DNA from 3 places in the Erwinia billingiae Eb661 genome. Region 3 is predicted to be linked to each of the others. Evidence: predicted binding sites of a transcription regulator. Region 3 holds the regulator's gene; each other region holds the start of a gene.

Region 1 (7,244 bases), 1.8 Mb from region 3:
AAATAACGTCACCTGAAGAGCGGAAAAACGAACGGCTCCCGAAGGAGCCGTTTTTTTATTCTACTTTTAGCGCACTGCTTTTCTTGATACGGGCTTACTGGTTGTAAGCATTCTCGCCATGGCTGTTGACGTCCAGACCTTCGCGTTCCTGATCTTCCGGAACACGCAGACCCACAATCATGTCAGCAATTTTGAAGGCCACGAAGGCGACCACACCGGTCCAGACGATGGTCACACCGACGCTGAAGATCTGGATCCAGACCTGATGGCCCATGGTCACGCCAGGTGCATAGCCTACGCCACCCAGTGAAGAAGAGGCGAAGACGCCGGTCAGGATACAGCCTACGATGCCGCAGACGCCGTGAACGCCGAACACGTCACATGGGTCATCCACACGCAGCCATTTCTTCAGGATGGTAACACCCCACAGACCTGCCAGACCGCCGACGATGCCGATAATCAGCGCACCACCCACACCAACATAACCACAGGCAGGAGTAATCGCGACCAGACCGGCAATCACACCAGAGCAGACGCCCAGCAGTGAAGGTTTGCCACGCAGAGCCCACTCACCGAAGGTCCAGCTCAGCATCGCGCCAGCTGTTGCCATAACGGTGTTCAGGAACGCCAGACCGGCAATTTCGTTAGCTGCACTGGCTGAGCCAGCGTTGAAGCCAAACCAGCCCACATACAGAATCGCCGTACCCATAAAGACCATTGGCAGATTGTGAGGCTTAAAGGCTTCTTTGCCGAAACCAGCACGTTTACCCACCAGGTAAGCACCCACCAGACCAGCAACTGCGGCGTTAATGTGCACAACGGTACCGCCTGCGAAGTCCAGCGCACCGTCCTGGGCCAGCAAACCGCCTGACCAGACCATGTGTGCAATAGGCAGATACGAGAAGGTCAGCCAGATAGCAACGAAGATCAGTACCGCTGAGAAGCGAACGCGCTCAGCAATCGATCCAACAATCAGGCCCACGGTGATACAGGCGAACGAAGCCTGGAAGGAGACGTGGATATATTGGTAGAAGGTGCCTACCAGTGAGGTCAGCTGGATGTTTTTCAACATCGCCATGCTGAAGCCACCGAAGAAGGCGTTACCTTCACTGAAGGCCAGTGAATAACCGTAAAGCATCCACAATACGCACACCATCGCGAAGGTCACAGAGACCTGAGTCATCATGGAAAGCACGTTTTTAGCGCGGAGCAGACCGCCGTAAAACAGGGCAATACCCGGCAACGTCATGAACAGCACCAGCGCGGTGCAGATCATCATAAAGGCGTTGTCAGCTTTATCAGCCACTGCCGGTGCTGCAGCCATCGCAAGCGACGGTAACAGAGCCAGACTGGCGAGGCCGAACAGAGCAATTTTTTTATTCATTTTATCCCATCCCATCAACATTCTTAGCCCCGAGATTACAGTGCTGCTTCGTCAGTTTCGCCAGTGCGAATACGGATAACTCGCTGCAGTTCCGCAACAAAAATCTTACCGTCACCGATTTTGCCGGTGTAGGCAGCCTTGCTGATCACATCAACCACTTCATCCAGCTGGTCGTCTGCAATCGCAATGTCTATTTTTACTTTTGGCAGGAAGTTCACGCTGTATTCTGCACCGCGATAAAGTTCTGCATGCCCTTTCTGGCGACCAAAGCCTTTCACTTCGGTCACGGTCAGCCCTTGAATACCGATAGAGGAAAGTGCTTCACGCACGTCTTCCAACTTAAACGGTTTAATTACCACGGTAACCAGCTTCATATGATCCCCCTCCAGATATTGAATACGGTTGTTTCGCCCAACACGGATTGATTAAAGCAAAGGCTGTGCCATAAATTAAAAATTGGCATTTTTCAGACGATTAGTCAGTCTGGCTCAGTGTTGCTGAGCAAAGCAGAGAAAAACAGAAGGAGGTGAAGCAGAATGTAGCCAACAAAAAACGCACCATTACGGTGCGTCGCGCGTTAATTATGTGCAAAAGCGGGAATTCGGCCGGTTATGCGCCTGTTCCTGGTGCAGCGAAGCGGCAGTCTTTACACCGCCTCGCCCGCTTCCAGTTCATCGCCGACCTGCTGCAATTGGTACATTTGCCAGTAACGGCCCTGTTTTTCCAGCAGCGTCTGATGATTCCCCTGTTCGACAGCACGACCACGGTGCAGAACCAGGATGGTATCGGCGTCGATAATCGTTGAAAGCCGGTGTGCAATGACCACCAGCGTGGTTTTTTCGCGCACGGCTTTCAGCGCCTTCTGGATGGCTTGTTCAGTGCCAGAATCGATATTGGCCGTTGCTTCATCGAGGATCAAAATCTGCGGCGAAGCCACCAGCACCCGAGCCATCGCCAGCAACTGCTTTTGCCCGACGGAAAGGTTATTCCCCTGCTCGCCAAGACGAGTATGGATGCCCTCAGACAGGCCGCGCGCCAGTTCAGCCAGCTGCACCGTCTCCAGCGCTTGCCACACCGCCTCTTCAGAGATATCGCGCCCCAGGGTCACGTTAGCAAAGAAGGTATCCGCCAGGACCACCGGATCCTGTTGAACCATCGCCACCGACTGACGTAAAACGCTGTGGCTGAGCGTACTTAACGGTCGACCATCCAGACAAATTTCACCGTGCTGAATCGGGTAGTAACCCATCATCAGATTGGCCAGCGTGCTTTTACCGCTGCCGGTATGGCCGACCAGCGCCACGAAGTTACGCGACGGGACGTCAAGGCAGATATCGCTCAGCACATTGCGATCGTCGCGGTAAGCGAAAGTCAGATCCCTGACCGAGATGGACCCCGAGGTCAGTGGCCGGGTATCCGTGCCGTAATCCTGGCGCGGGGCATCGATCAGTTCAAAGATGCGCTCACCTGCCACCACCGCCTGCTGCAGCATAGACTGCTGCGTAGTGAGTTCGATCAGCGGTTCATTGAGCCTGCCGAGGTAGTTGATAAAGGCATACAGAACGCCGACCTCAATGCTGCCCGCTGACGAGAAGCCAAACAGCAGCATCAGTCCACAAAGGATCAGGGCAGAGAACAGGCTGAGCAGCGGACGCAGCAGGAAACCATCAAGCTTCAGCGTTTCCATACGCGCCAGATAATGCGAGCGGCTGGCTTCACCCATACGCTCACCAAAGCGCGCCTGCTGGCGGAACTGCTGGATCACGCTCATGCCGTTAATCACTTCATTGAAGCCATTATTGATATCAGCCAGATAGCTGCGCATGCGACGGACAATCGGCGTGCTGTAACGCTGATAAATCAGCATCACCGTCAGCACGGCCGGGAAGATGGTGATCGCCACCAGCGCCATGCGCCAGTCAAGACTGAACATCGCCACCAGCATCGCCCCAATCAGCGCGGCACTGCGTAAGACGGTGGCAACCACCGTGACGTACAGATCGCGCACCACTTCGGTGTCATTGGTAACGCGGGAAATGATTTGCCCTACCGGTTGGGTATCAAACGCACTCAGCGGCTGTCTTAAGGCCGCATCCATCACGTCCATACGCAGTTGCTGAACCACGCCCACTGCGGCCTGGTTAAACAGCAGCGCCTGCCAGTAATGCAGCGAGGCCGCGAGAATTTGCAGCAGGATAAAACTGGTCGCCAGCCCGGAGACTAACGCCAACGGCATATTATGTTTGGCGACCATATTATCAATAAAGTAGCTGATAAGGATGGGCCCCATCACCTCGGCGGCGGCGGCAATCCACAGCAGTAATACCGCCAGGCCGAGCGATTTACGCCACGGCGATCCGTATTTCAATAACCGCTTAAGGGTCGGCCAGAGGTGGGCAAGATTAGCCATGTGGCACTCCCTTTTCGATCTCTTCTTCGTCCAGTGCCGCTTCCAGCTGCTGATAACGGTACATATCCTGATACCAGCCGGATTCAGCGGCGAGTTGTTCATGCTCTCCACGCTGGGTCACCGCGCCTTTCTGCATCACCAGAATTTCGCTGGCTTCGGTCAGGGCAGATAAGCGGTGCGCGCTGATAATCACCGTTCTTCCCTGCCCCCAGCGCCGGAGGTTATGCAGGATTTGATGTTCAGTACGACCATCTACCGCCGAGAGTGCATCATCGAGGATCAGGATCTCAGCATCCAGCAACAGTGCCCGCGCGATTGAAATACGCTGTTTCTGTCCACCGGAAAGCATCACGCCACGCTCGCCCACTTCAGTGTCATAGCCTTTTGGCAGACGCAAAATGTCGTCGTGAACGTTCGCCAGCCTGGCCGCCTGCTCAATATCCGCCGGCTTGGCGGTTGGCCGTCCCAGCGCGATATTGTTGGCGATGGTATCGGAAAACAGGAAAGGAGTCTGACTGACCACGGCCAGACGCCCCCGCCAGCTATCAAGCCGCAGCTGCGGTAAGGGAATGCCGTGGAAACGAATGTCGCCCTGGGAAATATCAAAATGGCGCTGGATTAGGCTGAGCAAGGTGCTTTTCCCGGACCCCGTTGGCCCACACAGCCCGAGCATTTGTCCCGGTTTCAGGTGGACATTGACGTGCCGGAGCGAGGGATTTTGCGCGCCAGGGTAGCAGAATTCGCGAATGGCGATCTGCAGCGATCCGCGCTCTTCTGGCAGGGTTTTGCTGCCGTCTTCCACCGCAGGCGCTTCAGACAGCAACGAGCGGATGCGGCTCCAGGCAGCGCTGCCGCGCTCAACAATGTTAAACATCCAGGCCAGCGCCAGCATCGGCCAGATCATTAAGCCCAGGTACATGACAAAACTGGTCAGTTGCCCCAAGGTCATCTGATCGTGCCAGACCAGCCAGCTGCCACCGCCAATGGCCAGCAGGTTAGACATGCCAATCGCGATATAAATGGTCGGATCAAAGCGGGCATCGACGCGCGCTACCCGCAAATTCTTGCGGCCGGTGTCTTTGGCAATATCGGCAAACTGACCGGACTGATGATCTTCCAGACCAAATGCCTTGATCATGCGGATGCTGGTTAAGCTTTCCTGCGTCTGATCATTCAGCGAAGAGAACGCGGCCTGAGCCAGCTTAAAGCGGTTGTGCAACTGGTCGCCGTAGCGCTTGATCACTATCGCCATGATCGGCATCGGCAACAGCGCCAGCAGGGTCAACTGCCAGCTGATTTGGGTACTCATCACAAACAGTACCACCAGCCCCATCACCAGTGAGTCCACCAGCGTCAGCACCCCTTCGCCAGCGGCAAACACCACGCGATCGACATCATTAGTGGCCCGCGCGATCAGGTCGCCCGTGCGATGGCGCAGATAAAATTCGGGATGCTGGCGGCTCAGCTGGCGGTAGAAGTCCTGACGCAGTTCGACCGCCAGTTGGTAAGAGGCCCCGAACAACAATACGCGCCAGACATAGCGCAGCAGATAAACCACCACGGCGGTGATCAGCATCACGCCGATCCACATCATCAACTGAGAGGTGCTCATCTGCTGATGAGAAACGCCGTCGACAACCATGCCGACCACTTTTGGCGGCAACAATTGCAGAATGGCAATCACAATCAGTAACGCAACGGCCCCAAGGTAGCGGCGCCACTCACGAATAAAATACCAGCTTAATTGGCTAAACAGTCGCACAGAAAACGTCCTGGTTAAGATTGAGCAGGGTTAACGCCGGCGCCTGCTCATTTTAATGGCAGCGCGGTAGTGTATTTTATCTCTTCCATCGCAAAGCTCGAAGTCACATCCAGCAATCCTGGAACCCCGTTCACTAAACGTTTATAGAAGGCATCATAGGTTTTCATATCAGCCACCTGAATGCGCAGCAGATAATCGTATTCTCCGGCCATACGATAACAGCCCATCACCTCGGGCATCGCCTGCACCACCTCAACAAATTGCTGATACCAGCTGCTGCTGTGCTGCTGGGTTTTGATCAGCATAAAGGCGGTCAATGACAGATCGAGTTTATCGGCATCAAGCAACGCGACCCGGCCGCGAATATAGCCTTCATCTTCCAGCCTTTTCAACCGTTTCCAGCAGGGCGTGGTGGTCAAATGCACCGCATCAGCCAGCGCCTGCAGCGATAACGTGCAGTCCTGCTGCAGCAGCGCCAACAGCTTAAGGTCAGTTTTATCTGTCATTGCCGATTTCCGGAGAATAATTTTCTCTTAAGGGGCCATTTTACAGGAAAGAGAGTAAACCTTTTTTCCGATTAATGCCGTACTCTTTAACAAATTTTGCCGGGGAAAGAACATGTCAGATTTATGGGTATCGCACGCTATTAAAGAGATCAATGCCGACATTCAACGTTCAGCCGATACGCATTTGATCCGCCTGCCGCTGGCAGCCTATCCCGGCATCTGGCTGTATCTGAAAGACGAGAGCACGCATCCCAGCGGCAGCCTTAAGCACCGCCTGGCGCGTTCGCTGTTTTTGTATGGCTTGTGCAACGGCTGGATAAAAGAAGGTACGCCAATTATCGAGGCTTCTTCGGGCAGCACTGCGGTTTCTGAAGCCTACTTCGCGCGGTTGTTGGGCCTGCCTTTTATTGCCGTTATGCCCGCCACCACGGCAAAACGTAAGGTTGAGCAGATTACCTTCTACGGCGGCCGTTGCCATTTCGTCAGCGATCCCTGCCAGATGTATGCTGAATCCGAGCAGCTGGCCCGTGAGCTGAACGGCCACTTTATGGATCAGTTTACCTATGCCGAACGGGCCACTGACTGGCGCGGTAATAACAATATTGCAGACAGCATTTTCCAGCAGATGCAGAACGAACCCTTCCCGGTGCCGGAAAGCATCGTGATGAGCGCTGGCACCGGCGGCACCTCGGCAACCATTGGCCGCTATTTGCGCTATCAGGGACACGCTACCCGGCTGACGGTGGTCGATCCTGAAAATTCGGTGTTTTACGATTACTGGCATCAGCGGGATAAAACCCTGCGCAACACCACCGGCGGGAAGATTGAGGGGATCGGTCGCCCGCGCGTCGAACCTTCATTTATTGCTGACGTGGTGGATGAGATGATCCGCGTGCCGGATGCCGCGAGTATTGCCACTATGCTCTGGCTGGAAAAACAGCTCGGCCGTAAGCCTGGCGCGTCAACCGGCACCAACGTGTGGGGAGCGTTGCAGATAGCCAGCAGAATGGCGGAAGAGCAGCGTACAGGCGCCATCGTCACGCTGTTGTGTGACAGCGGTGAACGCTATCTGGACAGCTATTACAATGCGGAGTGGGTCGCGGAAAACATCGGCGATATTACGCCATGGCAGAACATGCTTAACTAAAACGCCGGGCTTTCCCGCCCGGCAAACATCAGCGT
Region 2 (7,244 bases), 640 kb from region 3:
TTATCTGCCGCGCTCTGCACTTCCGGGTATTGCGTCGGCCAGAAGGTACAATGCAGCTTGTTGGTATTAGAGAGGATAACAACGCGATCGCCCTGCTCACGCAGCTTGTGCATGATGGCAATCACTTCCGGACGCACGCCGACAAAAACCGCCTGCCAGCCCGCCGCAAACTGTTCGAAGCTTAACGCGACATCCAGCTGTTCGCACATTTTCTCTGCGAACTCTTCATCACTGATTTCACCTCGTTCGTGCTGTTCGAAAGACGCATCCATCTGGAAACGGCTTTGCAATGTAGACAGCGGTACGCGCCCCAGATCGCTCCAGACGCCAAGAACCCGGTTGAAATCAATATCAACAATGACGTTACCTAAATCAAAGATATACAGCATGGTCATCTCCTTTTGTGCCGGTGAGATATTCACTCTAGCGGTAAATCGGGAGACTGAACAGGAGAGGGGGAAAATCAGGGAGAAGAATCAAGGCCGGAGAGCTCCGGCCTTGAGAGTGCAGTGCTTAAAGAGGATTAAGACTCTTTAGGACCACGGCTTGCGCGTTTACGGTCGTTTTCCGTCAGGTGACGTTTACGAATACGTACGGACGTTGGCGTAACTTCAACCAGTTCGTCATCATCGATGAATTCCAGAGCCTGCTCCAGAGACATCTTGATTGCCGGAACCAGCGTGGTTGCTTCATCAGTACCCGAAGCACGCATGTTGGTCAGTTTCTTACCGGTCAGGCAGTTCACGGTCAGGTCGTTTGAACGTGAGTGAATACCGATAACCTGGCCTTCATACACTTCAGCACCGTGGCCGAGGAACAGCTTACCGCGATCCTGCAGGCTGAACAGGGCGAATGCTACCGCTTTACCCTGGCCGTTAGAGATCAGCACGCCGTTCTGGCGCTGGCCGATTTCACCCTGACGAACATCATCGTAGTGGCTGAAGGTGGAGTACAGCAGACCGGTACCAGACGTCATGGTCATGAATTCGGTACGGAAACCGATCAGTCCACGCGCCGGGATCAGGTAATCCAGACGAATACGGCCTTTGCCATCAGGGATCATGTCTTTAACATCACCCTTACGCTCGCCCATTGCCTGCATTACAGAACCCTGGTGCTGTTCTTCGATATCCAGCGTCACGTTCTCGAACGGCTCTTGCATGCGGCCATCGATTTTACGGTTGATAACTTTAGGACGTGAAACGGCGATTTCGAAGCCTTCACGACGCATGTTTTCAATCAGAACGGACAGGTGAAGCTCACCACGACCTGACACGCGGAAGGCGTCAGAATCTTCGGTTTCTTCAACACGCAGCGCAACGTTGTGCACCAGTTCTTTGTTCAGACGGTCAAGGATCTGACGTGAAGTCACATACTTACCTTCTTTACCACAGAACGGAGAGGTGTTTACGTTGAAGTACATGGTTACGGTTGGTTCATCAACGCTCAGTGCTGGCAGCGCTTCAACAGCCTGTGGATCACAGATGGTGTCGGAGATGTTCAGCTCGCCCAGACCGGTGATAGCGATGATATCGCCCGCTTCAGCTTCAACCGCTTCGATACGCTCCAGACCCATGTGGGTCAGGACTTTACCGACTTTACCGTTACGGGTTTTGCCTTCGCTATCTACGATAGTAACCTGCTGGTTTGGCTTAACTTTACCGCGTTTGATGCGGCCGATGCCGATAACACCAACGTAGTTGTTGTAGTCCAGCTGGGAAATCTGCATCTGGAATGGCGCTTCTGCCTCAACCTGCGGAGGAGAAACGTGATCCACGATGGCCTGATACAGCGGAGTCATATCCTCAGCCATATCGTTGTGATCCAGACCAGCGATACCGTTCAGCGCTGATGCATAGATTACCGGGAAGTCGAGCTGCTCGTCAGTCGCATCGAGGTTTACGAACAGGTCAAATACCTGGTCAACAACCCAATCCGGACGCGCACCAGGACGGTCAACTTTGTTGATAACAACGATCGGCTTCAGACCATTAGCAAACGCTTTTTTGGTCACGAAGCGGGTTTGCGGCATTGGGCCATCCATTGCATCCACAACCAGCAGCACCGAGTCAACCATTGACATCACACGCTCAACCTCACCGCCGAAGTCGGCGTGTCCTGGGGTATCCACGATGTTGATGCGGTAGTCATTCCAATTAATGGCGGTGTTTTTTGCGAGGATGGTAATCCCACGCTCTTTCTCCAAATCGTTGGAGTCCATTACGCGTTCGGTGGCTTCAGTACGGGCGTCAAAGGTCCCGGATTGCTGCAGCAACTTATCGACCAGGGTAGTTTTACCATGGTCAACGTGGGCAATAATGGCGATGTTACGCAAATTTTCGATCACAGCTTTGCCTCAGGCATTAGAAATAGCGCGCTATTGTACACGGATTAATCGAAGGACTGAACAGGATCACAAATTTCAATTAAAGATAACTGTCAGGATTGCTTTTTACACCTTAAACAGTGCAAGAATCGCACTCCATCGAAAAAATGCACCAGAATAGTGCTCACTCAGCACTCAATAGCACCAAAATGGTGCGCGACTTCCATCATGGTGCAGGTCCCGTATCACGAGAGGGCGCATCATAGCGCTTTTTCAGGTAAATAATAAAGTTGGCATAGATTTCGCTTTATACACTCAAGCGAAGAATGCAGTTTTTCACAACGGTTGATAGCGTGTGAGAGATCTTTATTATCGGATGACAATGCGAGATAAGCAAAGTCCACCTTGAGATCGCTAACCACGACGACAATGACAAAATCCAGGAGAGTTAAGTATGTCCGCTGAACACGTTCTGTCGATGATGAACGAGCACGAAGTCAAATTCGTTGACCTGCGTTTTACCGATACCAAAGGTAAAGAACAGCACGTCACCATTCCTGCTCATCAGGTTAACGCTGACTTCTTCGAAGAAGGCAAAATGTTTGACGGCTCCTCTATTGGTGGCTGGAAAGGCATTAACGAATCAGACATGGTTCTGATGCCAGATGCGACCACCGCTGTGCTGGATCCATTCTTCGAAGATCCTACGCTGATCATCCGTTGTGACATTCTCGAGCCAGGCACCATGCAGGGCTACGATCGTGACCCACGCTCCATCGCAAAGCGCGCTGAAGATTTCCTGCGCTCTTCTGGCATTGCAGATACCGTTCTGTTTGGACCAGAGCCAGAGTTCTTCCTGTTCGATGACATCCGTTTCGGCAGCAGCACCTCCGGTTCCCATGTTGCTATCGACGATATCGAAGCTTACTGGAACAGCGGTAAAGCTTACGAAGGCGGCAACAAAGGTCACCGTCCAGGTCTGAAAGGCGGTTACTTCCCGGTTCCACCTGTCGACTCCTCACAGGACATCCGTTCTGCGATGTGTCTGACCATGGAGCAGATGGGCCTGGTTGTTGAAGCTCACCACCACGAAGTGGCAACCGCGGGTCAGAACGAAGTGGCAACCCGCTTCAACACCATGACCAAAAAAGCTGACGAAATTCAGATTTACAAATACGTTGTTCACAACGTGGCGCACGCCTACGGCAAAACAGCGACCTTTATGCCGAAACCTATGTTCGGTGATAACGGTTCTGGTATGCACTGCCATATGTCACTGTCTAAAGACGGTAACAACCTGTTCGCCGGCGACAAATACGGCGGTCTGTCTGAAATGGCCCTGTTCTACATCGGTGGTGTTATCAAGCACGCTAAAGCGATCAACGCCCTGGCGAACCCAACCACTAACTCCTACAAGCGTCTGGTCCCAGGCTACGAAGCGCCAGTAATGCTGGCTTACTCTGCCCGTAACCGTTCTGCTTCTATCCGTATCCCAGTGGTTGCCAGCCCGAAAGCACGTCGTATCGAAGCGCGCTTCCCTGATCCAGCGGCTAACCCGTACCTGTGCTTCGCTGCACTGCTGATGGCTGGCCTGGACGGCATCATCAACAAGATCCACCCTGGCGATGCGATGGACAAAAACCTGTACGACCTGCCGCCGGAAGAAGAAGCTGAGATCCCTAAAGTGGCAGGTTCACTGGACGAAGCGCTGGCAGCACTGAACGAAGACCGCGAGTTCCTGACCCGTGGTGGCGTGTTCACTGACGACGCTATCGAAGCTTACATCGAACTGCGTAAAGCCGAGATGGACCGCGTTCGTATGACGCCACATCCTGTTGAGTTCGAGCTGTACTACAGCGTTTAACAGGTAAGACAGTATTTGTTGCCGTGGAAAATTCCAGCCCATCTCCGGATGGGCTTTTTTCACCACGAATTCATCGTCCGGGAAGACGAATTTCGGGTTTAAGGACTATAATGCACTAAAATGGTGCAGGAGAAGGCTGTATGGCAACAGGCACGCTGCCCGATGCTGGGCAGATTCTCAATTCCCTTATTAACAGTATTTTGTTGGTCGACAGCGAGCTGGTGGTGCATTACGCCAATCCCGCGGCCCAACAACTGTTAGCGCAAAGCTCCCGCAAGCTATTTGGATTACCGCTGCCGGAACTGATGGGATATTTTTCGTTAAATATCGACGTCATGCTTGAGAGTCTGGATGCAGGTCAGGGTTTTACTGACAGTGAAGTGACTTTAGTGGTCGACAGCCGTGCGCATATTATGTCGCTAACCGCACAGCGTCTGCCTGAAGGCTTAATTCTGCTTGAAATGGCCCCGATGGATAATCAGCGCCGTCTCAGTCAGGAACAAATTCAACATGCTCAGCAGGTCGCCGCCCGGGATTTAGTCCGTGGTCTGGCACATGAAATTAAAAACCCGCTGGGAGGATTGCGTGGCGCAGCACAGCTGCTGGCGAAAGCCCTGCCCGATCCGTCATTAACCGAATATACCAAGGTGATCATTGAACAGGCCGACCGCCTGCGCAATCTGGTTGATCGCCTGCTGGGTCCACAGCAGCCGGGTATGCACGTCACGCAGAGTATCCATCAGGTCGCAGAACGCATCGTGAACCTGGTGTCGATGGAGCTGCCCGAAAACGTCACGCTGGTGCGGGATTACGATCCCAGCCTGCCTGAACTGCCGCACGATCCGGATCAGATTGAACAAGTCCTGCTGAACGTAGTACGCAACGCGCTTCAGGCGTTGGGTGAAGAAGGCGGCACTATTACTCTTCGTACCCGCACGGCGTTTCAGTTAACGCTGCACGGCGTACGCTATCGCCTGGTGGCCCGCATTGATGTTGAAGATGATGGCCCAGGCATTCCGGCACAACTGCAGGATACGCTGTTTTATCCGATGGTGAGCGGGCGTGAAGGCGGCACAGGTTTAGGCCTGTCGATTGCCCGAAGCCTGATCGATCAGCATTCGGGAAAAATAGAATTTAGCAGTTGGCCCGGTCACACTGAATTTTCGGTATTTCTGCCTATTCGCCAGTGAGGTTTCTATGCAACGAGGGATAGTTTGGATCGTCGATGACGATAGCTCCATCCGCTGGGTGCTTGAACGCGCGCTCACTGGAGCCGGTTTGAACTGCGCCACGTTTGACAGCGCTAATGAGGTGCTGGACGCCCTTGCCAGTAAAACCCCAGACGTTTTACTTTCAGATATTCGCATGCCCGGCATGGATGGCCTGGCGCTGCTGAAACAAATTAAGCAGCGTCATCCGATGCTTCCGGTCATCATAATGACGGCCCACTCCGATCTGGATGCGGCGGTCAGCGCGTATCAGCAGGGTGCGTTTGATTATCTGCCAAAACCGTTTGATATCGATGAAGCCGTTGCGCTGGTAGAACGGGCGATCAGCCATTACCAGGAGCAGCAGCAGCCGCGTAATCAACCGGTTAGCGGCCCCACTACCGACATCATTGGCGAAGCGCCCGCGATGCAGGATGTTTTCCGCATTATTGGACGCCTTTCCCGTTCGTCGATCAGCGTATTGATCAACGGCGAGTCCGGTACCGGTAAAGAGCTGGTCGCCCATGCTCTGCACCGCCACAGCCCGCGGGCAAAAGCGCCATTTATCGCGCTAAACATGGCGGCGATCCCGAAAGACCTGATTGAGTCGGAACTGTTTGGCCATGAGAAAGGCGCATTTACCGGCGCTAATCAAATTCGTCAGGGCCGTTTTGAACAGGCCGACGGCGGCACGCTGTTCCTGGATGAAATCGGCGATATGCCGATGGATGTTCAGACCCGCTTGCTGCGTGTGTTGGCGGATGGTCAGTTCTATCGCGTTGGTGGCTATGCACCGGTGAAAGTGGATGTGCGCATTATTGCAGCAACCCACCAGAACCTGGAGCTGCGGGTACAGGAAGGCAAGTTCCGTGAGGATCTGTTCCACCGCCTGAACGTGATTCGTGTGCACCTGCCGCCATTGCGCGAACGTCGCGAAGATATTCCGCGCCTGGCACGCTATTTCCTGCAGGTTGCGGCACGTGAACTCGGTGTTGAAGCGAAGATCCTGCACCCAGAAACCGAAACGGCCCTCACCCGGCTTCACTGGTCTGGTAACGTTCGTCAGCTTGAGAACACCTGCCGCTGGCTGACCGTTATGGCGGCCGGACAGGAAGTGTTGATTCAGGATCTGCCGTCCGAGCTGTTTGAGACTTCAACGCCTGAAAATCCGGTGCAGTCACTGCCGGACAGCTGGGCAACGTTGTTGGCACAATGGGCCGATCGCGCGCTGCGTTCCGGTCATCAAAACCTGCTGTCAGAAGCGCAACCCGAAATGGAGCGCACGCTGCTGACCACCGCACTGCGTCATACGCAGGGGCACAAGCAGGAAGCCGCACGCTTGCTGGGATGGGGACGAAATACCCTGACCCGTAAGCTGAAAGAGTTGGGAATGGAGTAGCGGATACCGCGAGTCCGTTACCCAAAAAAAAGGCCGGAACAGTATTTGTCCGGCCTTTTTGTTTTCTGGCAATCAGATCACCCGTGAGAATTGCTGCATACGCGCCTTCTGACGCAGGTAGATGTCAAAGCACATACAGACATTCCTCACCAGCAAACGTCCCTTAGCCGTCACCTGAAGGCCCTTCTCGTGGCATTCCACCAGCCCATCCCTGATGAACGGCGCTAACAGCGCCAGATCTTCGGCAAAATAGTCGCTAAAGGACCGTTCACCACTCTCAAAGTCAGCAAAATTGAGCGCGAAATTGCACATCAGCGTTTTAATCACGTCCCGACGCAGGCAATCATCAGCCGACAGCGCCACACCCCGCCATAACGCCGTGTGATTTTCAGCCACGGCGGCATACCAGGATTTCAGCTCTTTTTCATTTTGCGCATACGTGTCACC
Region 3 (7,244 bases):
TGCTGGTTGAAGACATCGAGCTTAACGTGGTGGTTGCCCGCTCGGTGCTGGAAAAGCTCGGTAACAGCGTTGAGGTGGCGATGACGGGTGAAGAAGCACTCGCCATGTTCGACCCTGAAGAGTTTGATTTGGTGTTGCTCGATATTCAGCTTCCGGATATGACGGGCCTGGATGTCGCCCGTGAGATCCATCAGCGTCATGGCAAGCAACATTTGCCGCCGCTGGTCGCGTTGACCGCCAACGTGCTCAAGGACAAAAAAGAGTATCTGGATGCCGGGATGGATGACGTGCTGAGCAAACCGCTGGCCGTGCCGGCGCTGACCGCCATTATCAAAAAATACTGGGACTTTCAGCAAGATGAAGCCGAGGAAAGAAAAGTGGACGAGAAGAAACTGGGATTACTGGACGTCACCATGCTTGAGCAATATATCGAGCTGGTGGGCCCGCAGTTGATTTACCAGAGCATGGAGATGTTCGAGCAGATGATGCCGGGCTATCTGGACGTGCTGGACTCCAACATGATGGCGCGCGATCAGAAAGGGATAGCGGAAGAGGGGCACAAGATTAAAGGCGCGGCAGGTTCTGTGGGGTTGGTACATTTACAGCAGTTGGCGAAACAGATTCAAAGTCCGGAGCTGCCAGCCTGGTGGGACAACGTTCAGGAATGGATTGACGAGCTGAAGCAAGAGTGGCGGAACGACGTGGACGTGTTACGGGAATGGGTTTCGGACGCTGGAAAAAAATGACCCCGACCGAGGCCGGGGTGCGCGAATACTGCGCCAACACCAGGGAAATGGGTAACCTTGCGCTATTCTTAGAAGAAGAGTTTAAAAGCACAGGCGCGGTATTGGGTAAAACGCTCAGGAACTACCTTAGCAAATCTTACATCACATGTTACCAGATTCATTAAAATGTGTGATGTTGAGCAGCGATTTAAGACAGAAAACATTAATTTGATAACACAGTCAAGCTGGAAATGATTTTTTGCTTTGAATTGGTGGTTTTTTAAACGAATGTGGCGATTTTTTCGGGAATCCGATTGACGTGGTGGTGTAGCCAGCACGTCGGCGCGCTAGCAACGCTGCTAATCAAAAATGGTCAGACTGCTGAAAAGTTTAACTCTCTGTATAACATATTCTTTTTGTGAGATTACGGTCTCGGGAATGAAACCGTTTACAGGGCGAATGATAAAAGCGCAATTGGAAGTTTTTACCGATTAATGAAGGCGCATTTAATAACTTTTGCGATCTGGATGAAGCGCTTATCTTGTTAGCCCAGTAAAAGCCCCTATTCAGAATCTTCTCAGGGTTTTGGGCTGCTTCCGACCTGTTTTGCAAATGCTTAGGTAAGAAATTTATAAGCTATGCGAATCTTTTTTTATCAACTGATTCGGACCGCTTAACTGATGTTCCTGAGGATGTTTTACGTTCGTTTGTTCTATGGAACCGATTCCTGAAGTGCGGAAGTGGTTGAAGCGGCTAGGACATTTTAATTCTGGCCGGGCTTTATCCCTTAAAAGCGCCTTTTGTTGGCAATGTTAGCGTCAGGTTCTTGTTTAAGAAGAAAAGTGTCATACAGCTATCCTCTTACAGGAATTGATAAGATAGTCATGGATATTATGGTATGAAAAAACGAAACAAAAAGGGTTTTCAACTGCTCAAAACGTGGGTTTTACGCGCGTTTTTGACCGTGATTGGCGTGTGGGTTGCGGGTATTTTACTGTTTTCATTTCTGCCGGTACCGTTCTCCGCTGTTATGGTAGAACGACAGCTAGGTGCCTGGTTTAGCGGCAATTTTAGTTATGTCGCGCACTCTGACTGGACCAGCATGGATGACATTTCCCCCTGGATGCCGCTGGCGGTAATGGCCTCTGAAGATCAGAAATTCCCGACGCACTGGGGTTTTGATGTGCAGGCCATTCAATCAGTGCTGGATAACGAAGAGGGTGGGCGGATCCGCGGCGCATCGACCCTGTCTCAGCAGACCGCCAAGAACGTCTTTTTATGGGATGGCAGAAGCTGGGTACGCAAAGGCTTAGAAGCGGGCCTGACGGTGGGAATTGAAACCGTCTGGACCAAAAGACGTATTCTGACCGTTTACCTGAATGTGGCCGAGTTTGGTGACGGCGTTTTCGGCGTTGAGGAAGCCTCTCAGCGCTACTTCCATAAGCCGGCGAGTCGTCTGACGATGTCTGAAGCCGCGCTGTTAGCGGCCGTATTACCGAATCCAATTCGTTTTAAAGCCGATGCACCGTCAGGCTATATCCGTCAGCGCCAGCAGTGGATTTTGCGCCAGATGAGGCAGCTTGGGGGAGAGGGATTTTTACGCGAACATAAGCTGATGTGAGAACGTTTTCCCAGGCATAATCGGTGATTATGCCTGGGATAAAACGGTTAATCTTCGTCGAAACCGGCGTTAAAAAGCTCAATTACCGCACTCAGCGCCTTCTCTTCTTCCGGGCCAGAGGCTTCAATTTCAATATGGCCGCCCTTGGCTGAATCCAGCATCAGCAGCGCTATCACGCTGCTGGCCTCCGCTTCAGTGCCACTCTCATTACGCAGTAACACTTCCGCATCAAAACTCTGCACCAGTTCGAAAAGCTTCATGGCCGGGCGCGCGTGCATTCCCAGCTTATTTTTGATCTCAACGGTTTGCCTGACAGTCATGATTTACGTTTTTCCAGCGTGCGATGACGGGACTGGACATTTTTACCGCGAGAGCGGAAATAGTCAGCCAGCTGTTCAGCGATATAGACGGAACGGTGTTTACCCCCGGTACAACCGATGGCAACAGTAAGATAGCTGCGGTTGTTGGTTTCCAGCATCGGCAACCACAATTCCAGATAGCTTCGGGTCTGATAAATGAAGTTATGCACTTCCGTATGGCGGTCGAGAAATGCCGCTACCGGGCGATCCAGGCCGGTCATCGGACGCAGTTTGGGATCCCAATGGGGATTCGGCAAAAAGCGCACATCGAAGACGTAGTCAGCATCAATAGGAATACCGTGCTTATAGCCGAAGGATTCGAAAACCATCGTCAGCTCGCGCTCGCGTTTACCCAGTAAGCGCGTCCGCAGCATCTCGGCCAACTCGTGCACCGACATCTCGGAGGTATCAACAATCAGGTCTGCGCGAGAGCGCAGCGGTTCCAGCAGCTCATTCTCTTCGTCAATGGCGCTCTCCAGCGATAAATTCTTGCTGGAAAGAGGGTGCAGGCGGCGAGTATCGCTATAGCGACGGATCAGCGTGTTGCGGTCGGCATCGAGAAACAGCAGTTGAGGAGAAAAGCTGTCCGGCAGGCTGGTCAGGGCTTTTTCGAACACTTCTGGTGACTCAGGCATATTGCGCACGTCGATGCTGACCGCAGCAGACATGTTGCGGTCGGCCAGAGAATTGGCCAGTTCAGGCAGTAAAACCACGGGTAAGTTATCCACGCAGTAAAAGCCCATATCCTCCAGTGCTCTCAAGGCGACAGACTTACCCGATCCCGATCGACCGCTGACAATCATCAGCACCATGACTTGTTCTCCTGAATTTGCCTGTTTGAGGGTATTCAGCCCTGGCTGCTAAGGCCGCCAGAATAACCCACATGCTTAAAATGGGCCGGGGCTTCCACGCCCGGTATGATCAGTGGCTCTCCTCAGGAGTCTCAGCCATGATCTCGTAAAGCTCTTCATCAGTCTGCGCAGCACGCAGGCGGCGACATACGGTTTTATCCGCCAGACGTTTGGCAACCAGCGACAGCGTATGCAAATGCGTTTTGCACTGATCGGCAGGTACCAGTAAGGCGAAAAGCAGATCTACCGGTTGATTATCAATGGCATCAAAAGCGATCGGCTGATCGAGGCGGATAAAAACGCCCACCGCACGCAGGGTGTCTTCTACCAGCTTGCCATGCGGGATCGCGATACCATTACCAATTCCGGTACTGCCCATACGTTCACGGGTCAGAATCGCTTCGAAGATGGTCTGGTGCGGAAGGTTAAGCTGTTTAGCCGCCAGCTCGCTGATGATTTCCAGCGCCCGCTTCTTACTCTGGCAATGGACGCCGCTGCGGGTGCAGGACACATTCAGTACCGAGCTCAGTTCCAGTGTTAATTCATTGTTCATCATAGTTTCACTTACGTGTTCACTTCTGCCTGGCAAAATTACGGGACACATCTTCACCTGAGAAGAGGGGAGAGGGTCATCGGTCGACTGCTCAGCCTGCCTGATTGATTAACGGCCCGGCTCCCCGGTTAAAGGGAGCCGAGCCGGTTATCTTACGTCATGCCTGATCCTAAGATTAGGGTGGCGAAGAAATAATCAATGCTTGAGTGAAATTTAGTGCTGCTTCAGCTTGTCTTTATGTTTATTGAGCTGGCGCGTCAGCTTGTCTATCAAGCCGTCAACCGCCGCGTACATATCTTTCCCTTCCGAGGTGGCATGCAACTCACCGCCATTCACATGCAAAGTCGCATCCGCTACCTGAGTGACCTTTTCGACCTTCAGTACAATATAGACCTGATTAATTCGATCAAAGTACTGTTCCAGTTTGGCAAATTTGGTCGTCACGAAATCACGCAATGGTTCAGTGATTTCCACGTTCTGCCCGGTAATGTTGAGTTGCATACGTTCTTCCTTATCTGTTCGATCAGACCAGCTGTTTGCGCTGGTTTGAGGGCGGGATGGATAAAGACTCTCGGTACTTTGCGACAGTGCGGCGCGCTACCATGATCCCTTGATTAGAGAGCAAGGTCGTGAGCTTGCTGTCGCTCAGTGGTTTGGCGGGATTCTCCGCCGAGATTAATTTTTTCACCAGTGCACGTATCGCCGTGGAGGACGCTTCGCCACCACTGTCGGTGTTGACGTGACTGGAGAAAAAATACTTCAATTCAAAAATTCCGCGCGGACTGTGCAGATACTTCTGCGTGGTCACGCGCGAAATGGTGGATTCATGCATATCCACGGCACTGGCGATATCCGCCAACACCATCGGGCGCATAAATTCCTCGCCCTGTTCAAAAAAAGCCTGTTGCTGATCGACGATGCAGCGCGTCACTTTCAGCAGCGTGTCGTTACGGCTTTCCAGACTTTTTATCAGCCACTTCGCTTCCTGCAAATTGCTGCGGATAAACTGGCTGTCACTGTCGTTACGCGTCGAACCGCCGAGTGAAGCGTAATGCTGATTAATCTTCAGCCTGGGTACGCTGTCTGAGTTCAGTTCCACCGTCCAGCGATTGCTGGCTTTGCGCACCAGCACATCCGGGATGACATATTCCGGCTCGGTAGTATTAATCGACTGACCCGGACGCGGATCGAGCGACTGAATCACCTGCATGGCGTTTTTAAGCACGTCTTCCTTCAGCCGCGTCACGCGCATCAGGCTACGGAAGTCATGATTAGCCAGTAAGTCCAGATGTTCGCTGACAATCAGCCGTGCCTCTTTCAGGCACAAGGCCTCAGGCGGGAACTGGGAAAGCTGGACCAGCAGGCAATCCCGCAGATCGCGGGCACAGACGCCAACGGGATCGAAGCGCTGGACGCGTTTCAATACCGCTTCCACTTCATCCATGGTCAGTTCATCGTTGCCAATGCTGTCGAGGATCTCATCCAGCGAGGCGGTCAGATAACCGGTGTCGTCCACGGCATCGACGATCGAGGTCGCGATCGCCCGGTCAGTTTCGGTAAACGGGGTTAGCTCCACCTGCCACATCAGGTAATCCTGAAGGGTCTGCGTGGTTTCACCCTGATAGACCGGCAGCTCGTCGTCGTGATAATCGGTTCCGGTGCCTGACGGCGTTCCGGCGGTATAAATTTCGTCCCAGGTCGCATCCAGAGGCAGTTCTTCGGGCATGTCTTTCTGTTCCAGCGCTTCCCTGGTATCCAGAGCCTCTTTCTCCTGATATTCGCGTACGTCCACTTCCTCATGAATGTCGGTTTGTTCAAGCAACGGATTACTTTCCAGCGCCAGCTGAATTTCCTGCTGTAGTTCAAGCGTAGAGAGCTGCAGCAAACGGATCGCCTGTTGCAGTTGTGGCGTCATGGCAAGCTGTTGGCTAAGCCTGAGTTGCAAACCTTGCTTCATATTCAGGATACTAATTCCTCGAAAATCTTACCTGGTTTTAACACCTTATCAGAGTCTGAACTCTTCGCCCAAATAGACTCTTTTAACTTGTTCATCCTCCAGAATTTCTGCCGGAGTTCCATGAGCAATTAAGTGCCCCTGGCTGACGATGTAAGCGCGCTCACATACCGCCAGCGTTTCACGCACGTTATGGTCGGTGATCAGCACGCCAAGGCCGCTGTCACGCAGGTGTTCGATAATCTTTTTGATATCAATAACTGAAATCGGGTCTACACCGGCAAAGGGCTCATCAAGAAGGATGAACTTTGGATTGGCGGCCAGCGCGCGGGCAATCTCAACACGACGGCGTTCGCCACCGGATAATGCCTGACCCATGCTGTTGCGCAGATGCTCGATGTGGAATTCGTTCATCAGCTCATTGGCGCGGTCTTCGCGTTGTTCTGTGGTCAGATCGTCGCGGATCTGCAGCACGGCCATCAGGTTGTCATAGACGCTCAGGCGGCGGAAGATCGACGCCTCCTGCGGCAGATAGCCAATCCCACGGCGAGCGCGGGCGTGCAACGGTAAGATACTGATGTCTTCATCATCAATGATGATACGACCCGCATCACGCGGCACAATGCCAACTACCATATAAAAGGTGGTGGTTTTGCCGGCGCCATTTGGACCTAACAGGCCAACAATCTCACCGGATTTGACCTGCAAACTGACATCTTCGACCACGCGACGGCCTTTGTAAGCCTTCGCCAGGTTTTCCGCAATTAACGTAGCCATAGCTGATTAGTTACTCTTTTTTGGGCCGGTAGACTGGGTGCCTTTGTCCTGCAACTGGGAAGGAACCAGGATGGTAGTCACGCGTTTACCGCTGCTGCCATAAGCCTGCATTTTCTGATCTTTCACCAGATAGGTTATCCGATCACCCTTCACGTTGCTGTCGAGCTGCTCCAGATAAGCATTACCGGTCAGCTCGACAAAATCTTTCGCCAGCTCATAATGCATTTTCTGCGCATGGCCTTTCACCGGCTTACCGTTGTCCTGCATCTGGTAGAAGGTGGCAGGATTACCATAGGCATCGACGATGGTTTTCTTGCTGTCGCCATCCGGGCGAGTGACCACGACTTTGTCCGCGGTGATTTTGATCGAGCCCTGGGTCACGATGACGTTGCCGGTAAAGGTGG

What was found. The regulator sigma-54, encoded in region 3, starts transcription at its own class of promoters, with help from an activator protein. The targets are predictions, from matches to a motif close to GTTGGCACANNTTTCGCTNT.
Region 1: the regulator sigma-54 is predicted to act here: its motif matches at 1,812-1,831, upstream of glnK (P-II family nitrogen regulator).
Region 2: the regulator sigma-54 is predicted to act here: its motif matches at 2,616-2,635, upstream of glnA (glutamate--ammonia ligase).

Annotation. Positions count from the first base shown of each region.
Region 1 is NC_014306.1:1,192,070-1,199,313, reverse strand. Features, by position in the region: gene tesB (acyl-CoA thioesterase II) at 1-6, shown strand, start outside; gene amtB (ammonium transporter AmtB) at 95-1,399, opposite strand; gene glnK (P-II family nitrogen regulator) at 1,420-1,758, opposite strand; gene EBC_RS06790 (SmdB family multidrug efflux ABC transporter permease/ATP-binding protein) at 2,031-3,794, opposite strand; gene EBC_RS06785 (SmdA family multidrug ABC transporter permease/ATP-binding protein) at 3,787-5,556, opposite strand; gene EBC_RS06780 (Lrp/AsnC family transcriptional regulator) at 5,604-6,062, opposite strand; gene EBC_RS06775 (PLP-dependent cysteine synthase family protein) at 6,175-7,209, shown strand.
Region 2 is NC_014306.1:40,659-47,902, reverse strand. Features, by position in the region: gene yihX (glucose-1-phosphatase) at 1-389, opposite strand, end outside; gene typA (ribosome-dependent GTPase TypA) at 524-2,347, opposite strand; gene glnA (glutamate--ammonia ligase) at 2,781-4,190, shown strand; gene glnL (nitrogen regulation protein NR(II)) at 4,331-5,380, shown strand; gene glnG (nitrogen regulation protein NR(I)) at 5,388-6,797, shown strand; gene hemN (oxygen-independent coproporphyrinogen III oxidase) at 6,870-7,244, opposite strand, start outside.
Region 3 is NC_014306.1:4,500,788-4,508,031, reverse strand. Features, by position in the region: gene arcB (aerobic respiration two-component sensor histidine kinase ArcB) at 1-746, shown strand, start outside; gene mtgA (monofunctional biosynthetic peptidoglycan transglycosylase) at 1,624-2,346, shown strand; gene npr (PTS phosphocarrier protein NPr) at 2,394-2,666, opposite strand; gene rapZ (RNase adapter RapZ) at 2,663-3,517, opposite strand; gene ptsN (PTS IIA-like nitrogen regulatory protein PtsN) at 3,627-4,109, opposite strand; gene hpf (ribosome hibernation promoting factor) at 4,323-4,610, opposite strand; gene rpoN (RNA polymerase factor sigma-54) at 4,633-6,066, opposite strand; gene lptB (LPS export ABC transporter ATP-binding protein) at 6,115-6,840, opposite strand; gene lptA (lipopolysaccharide ABC transporter substrate-binding protein LptA) at 6,847-7,244, opposite strand, start outside.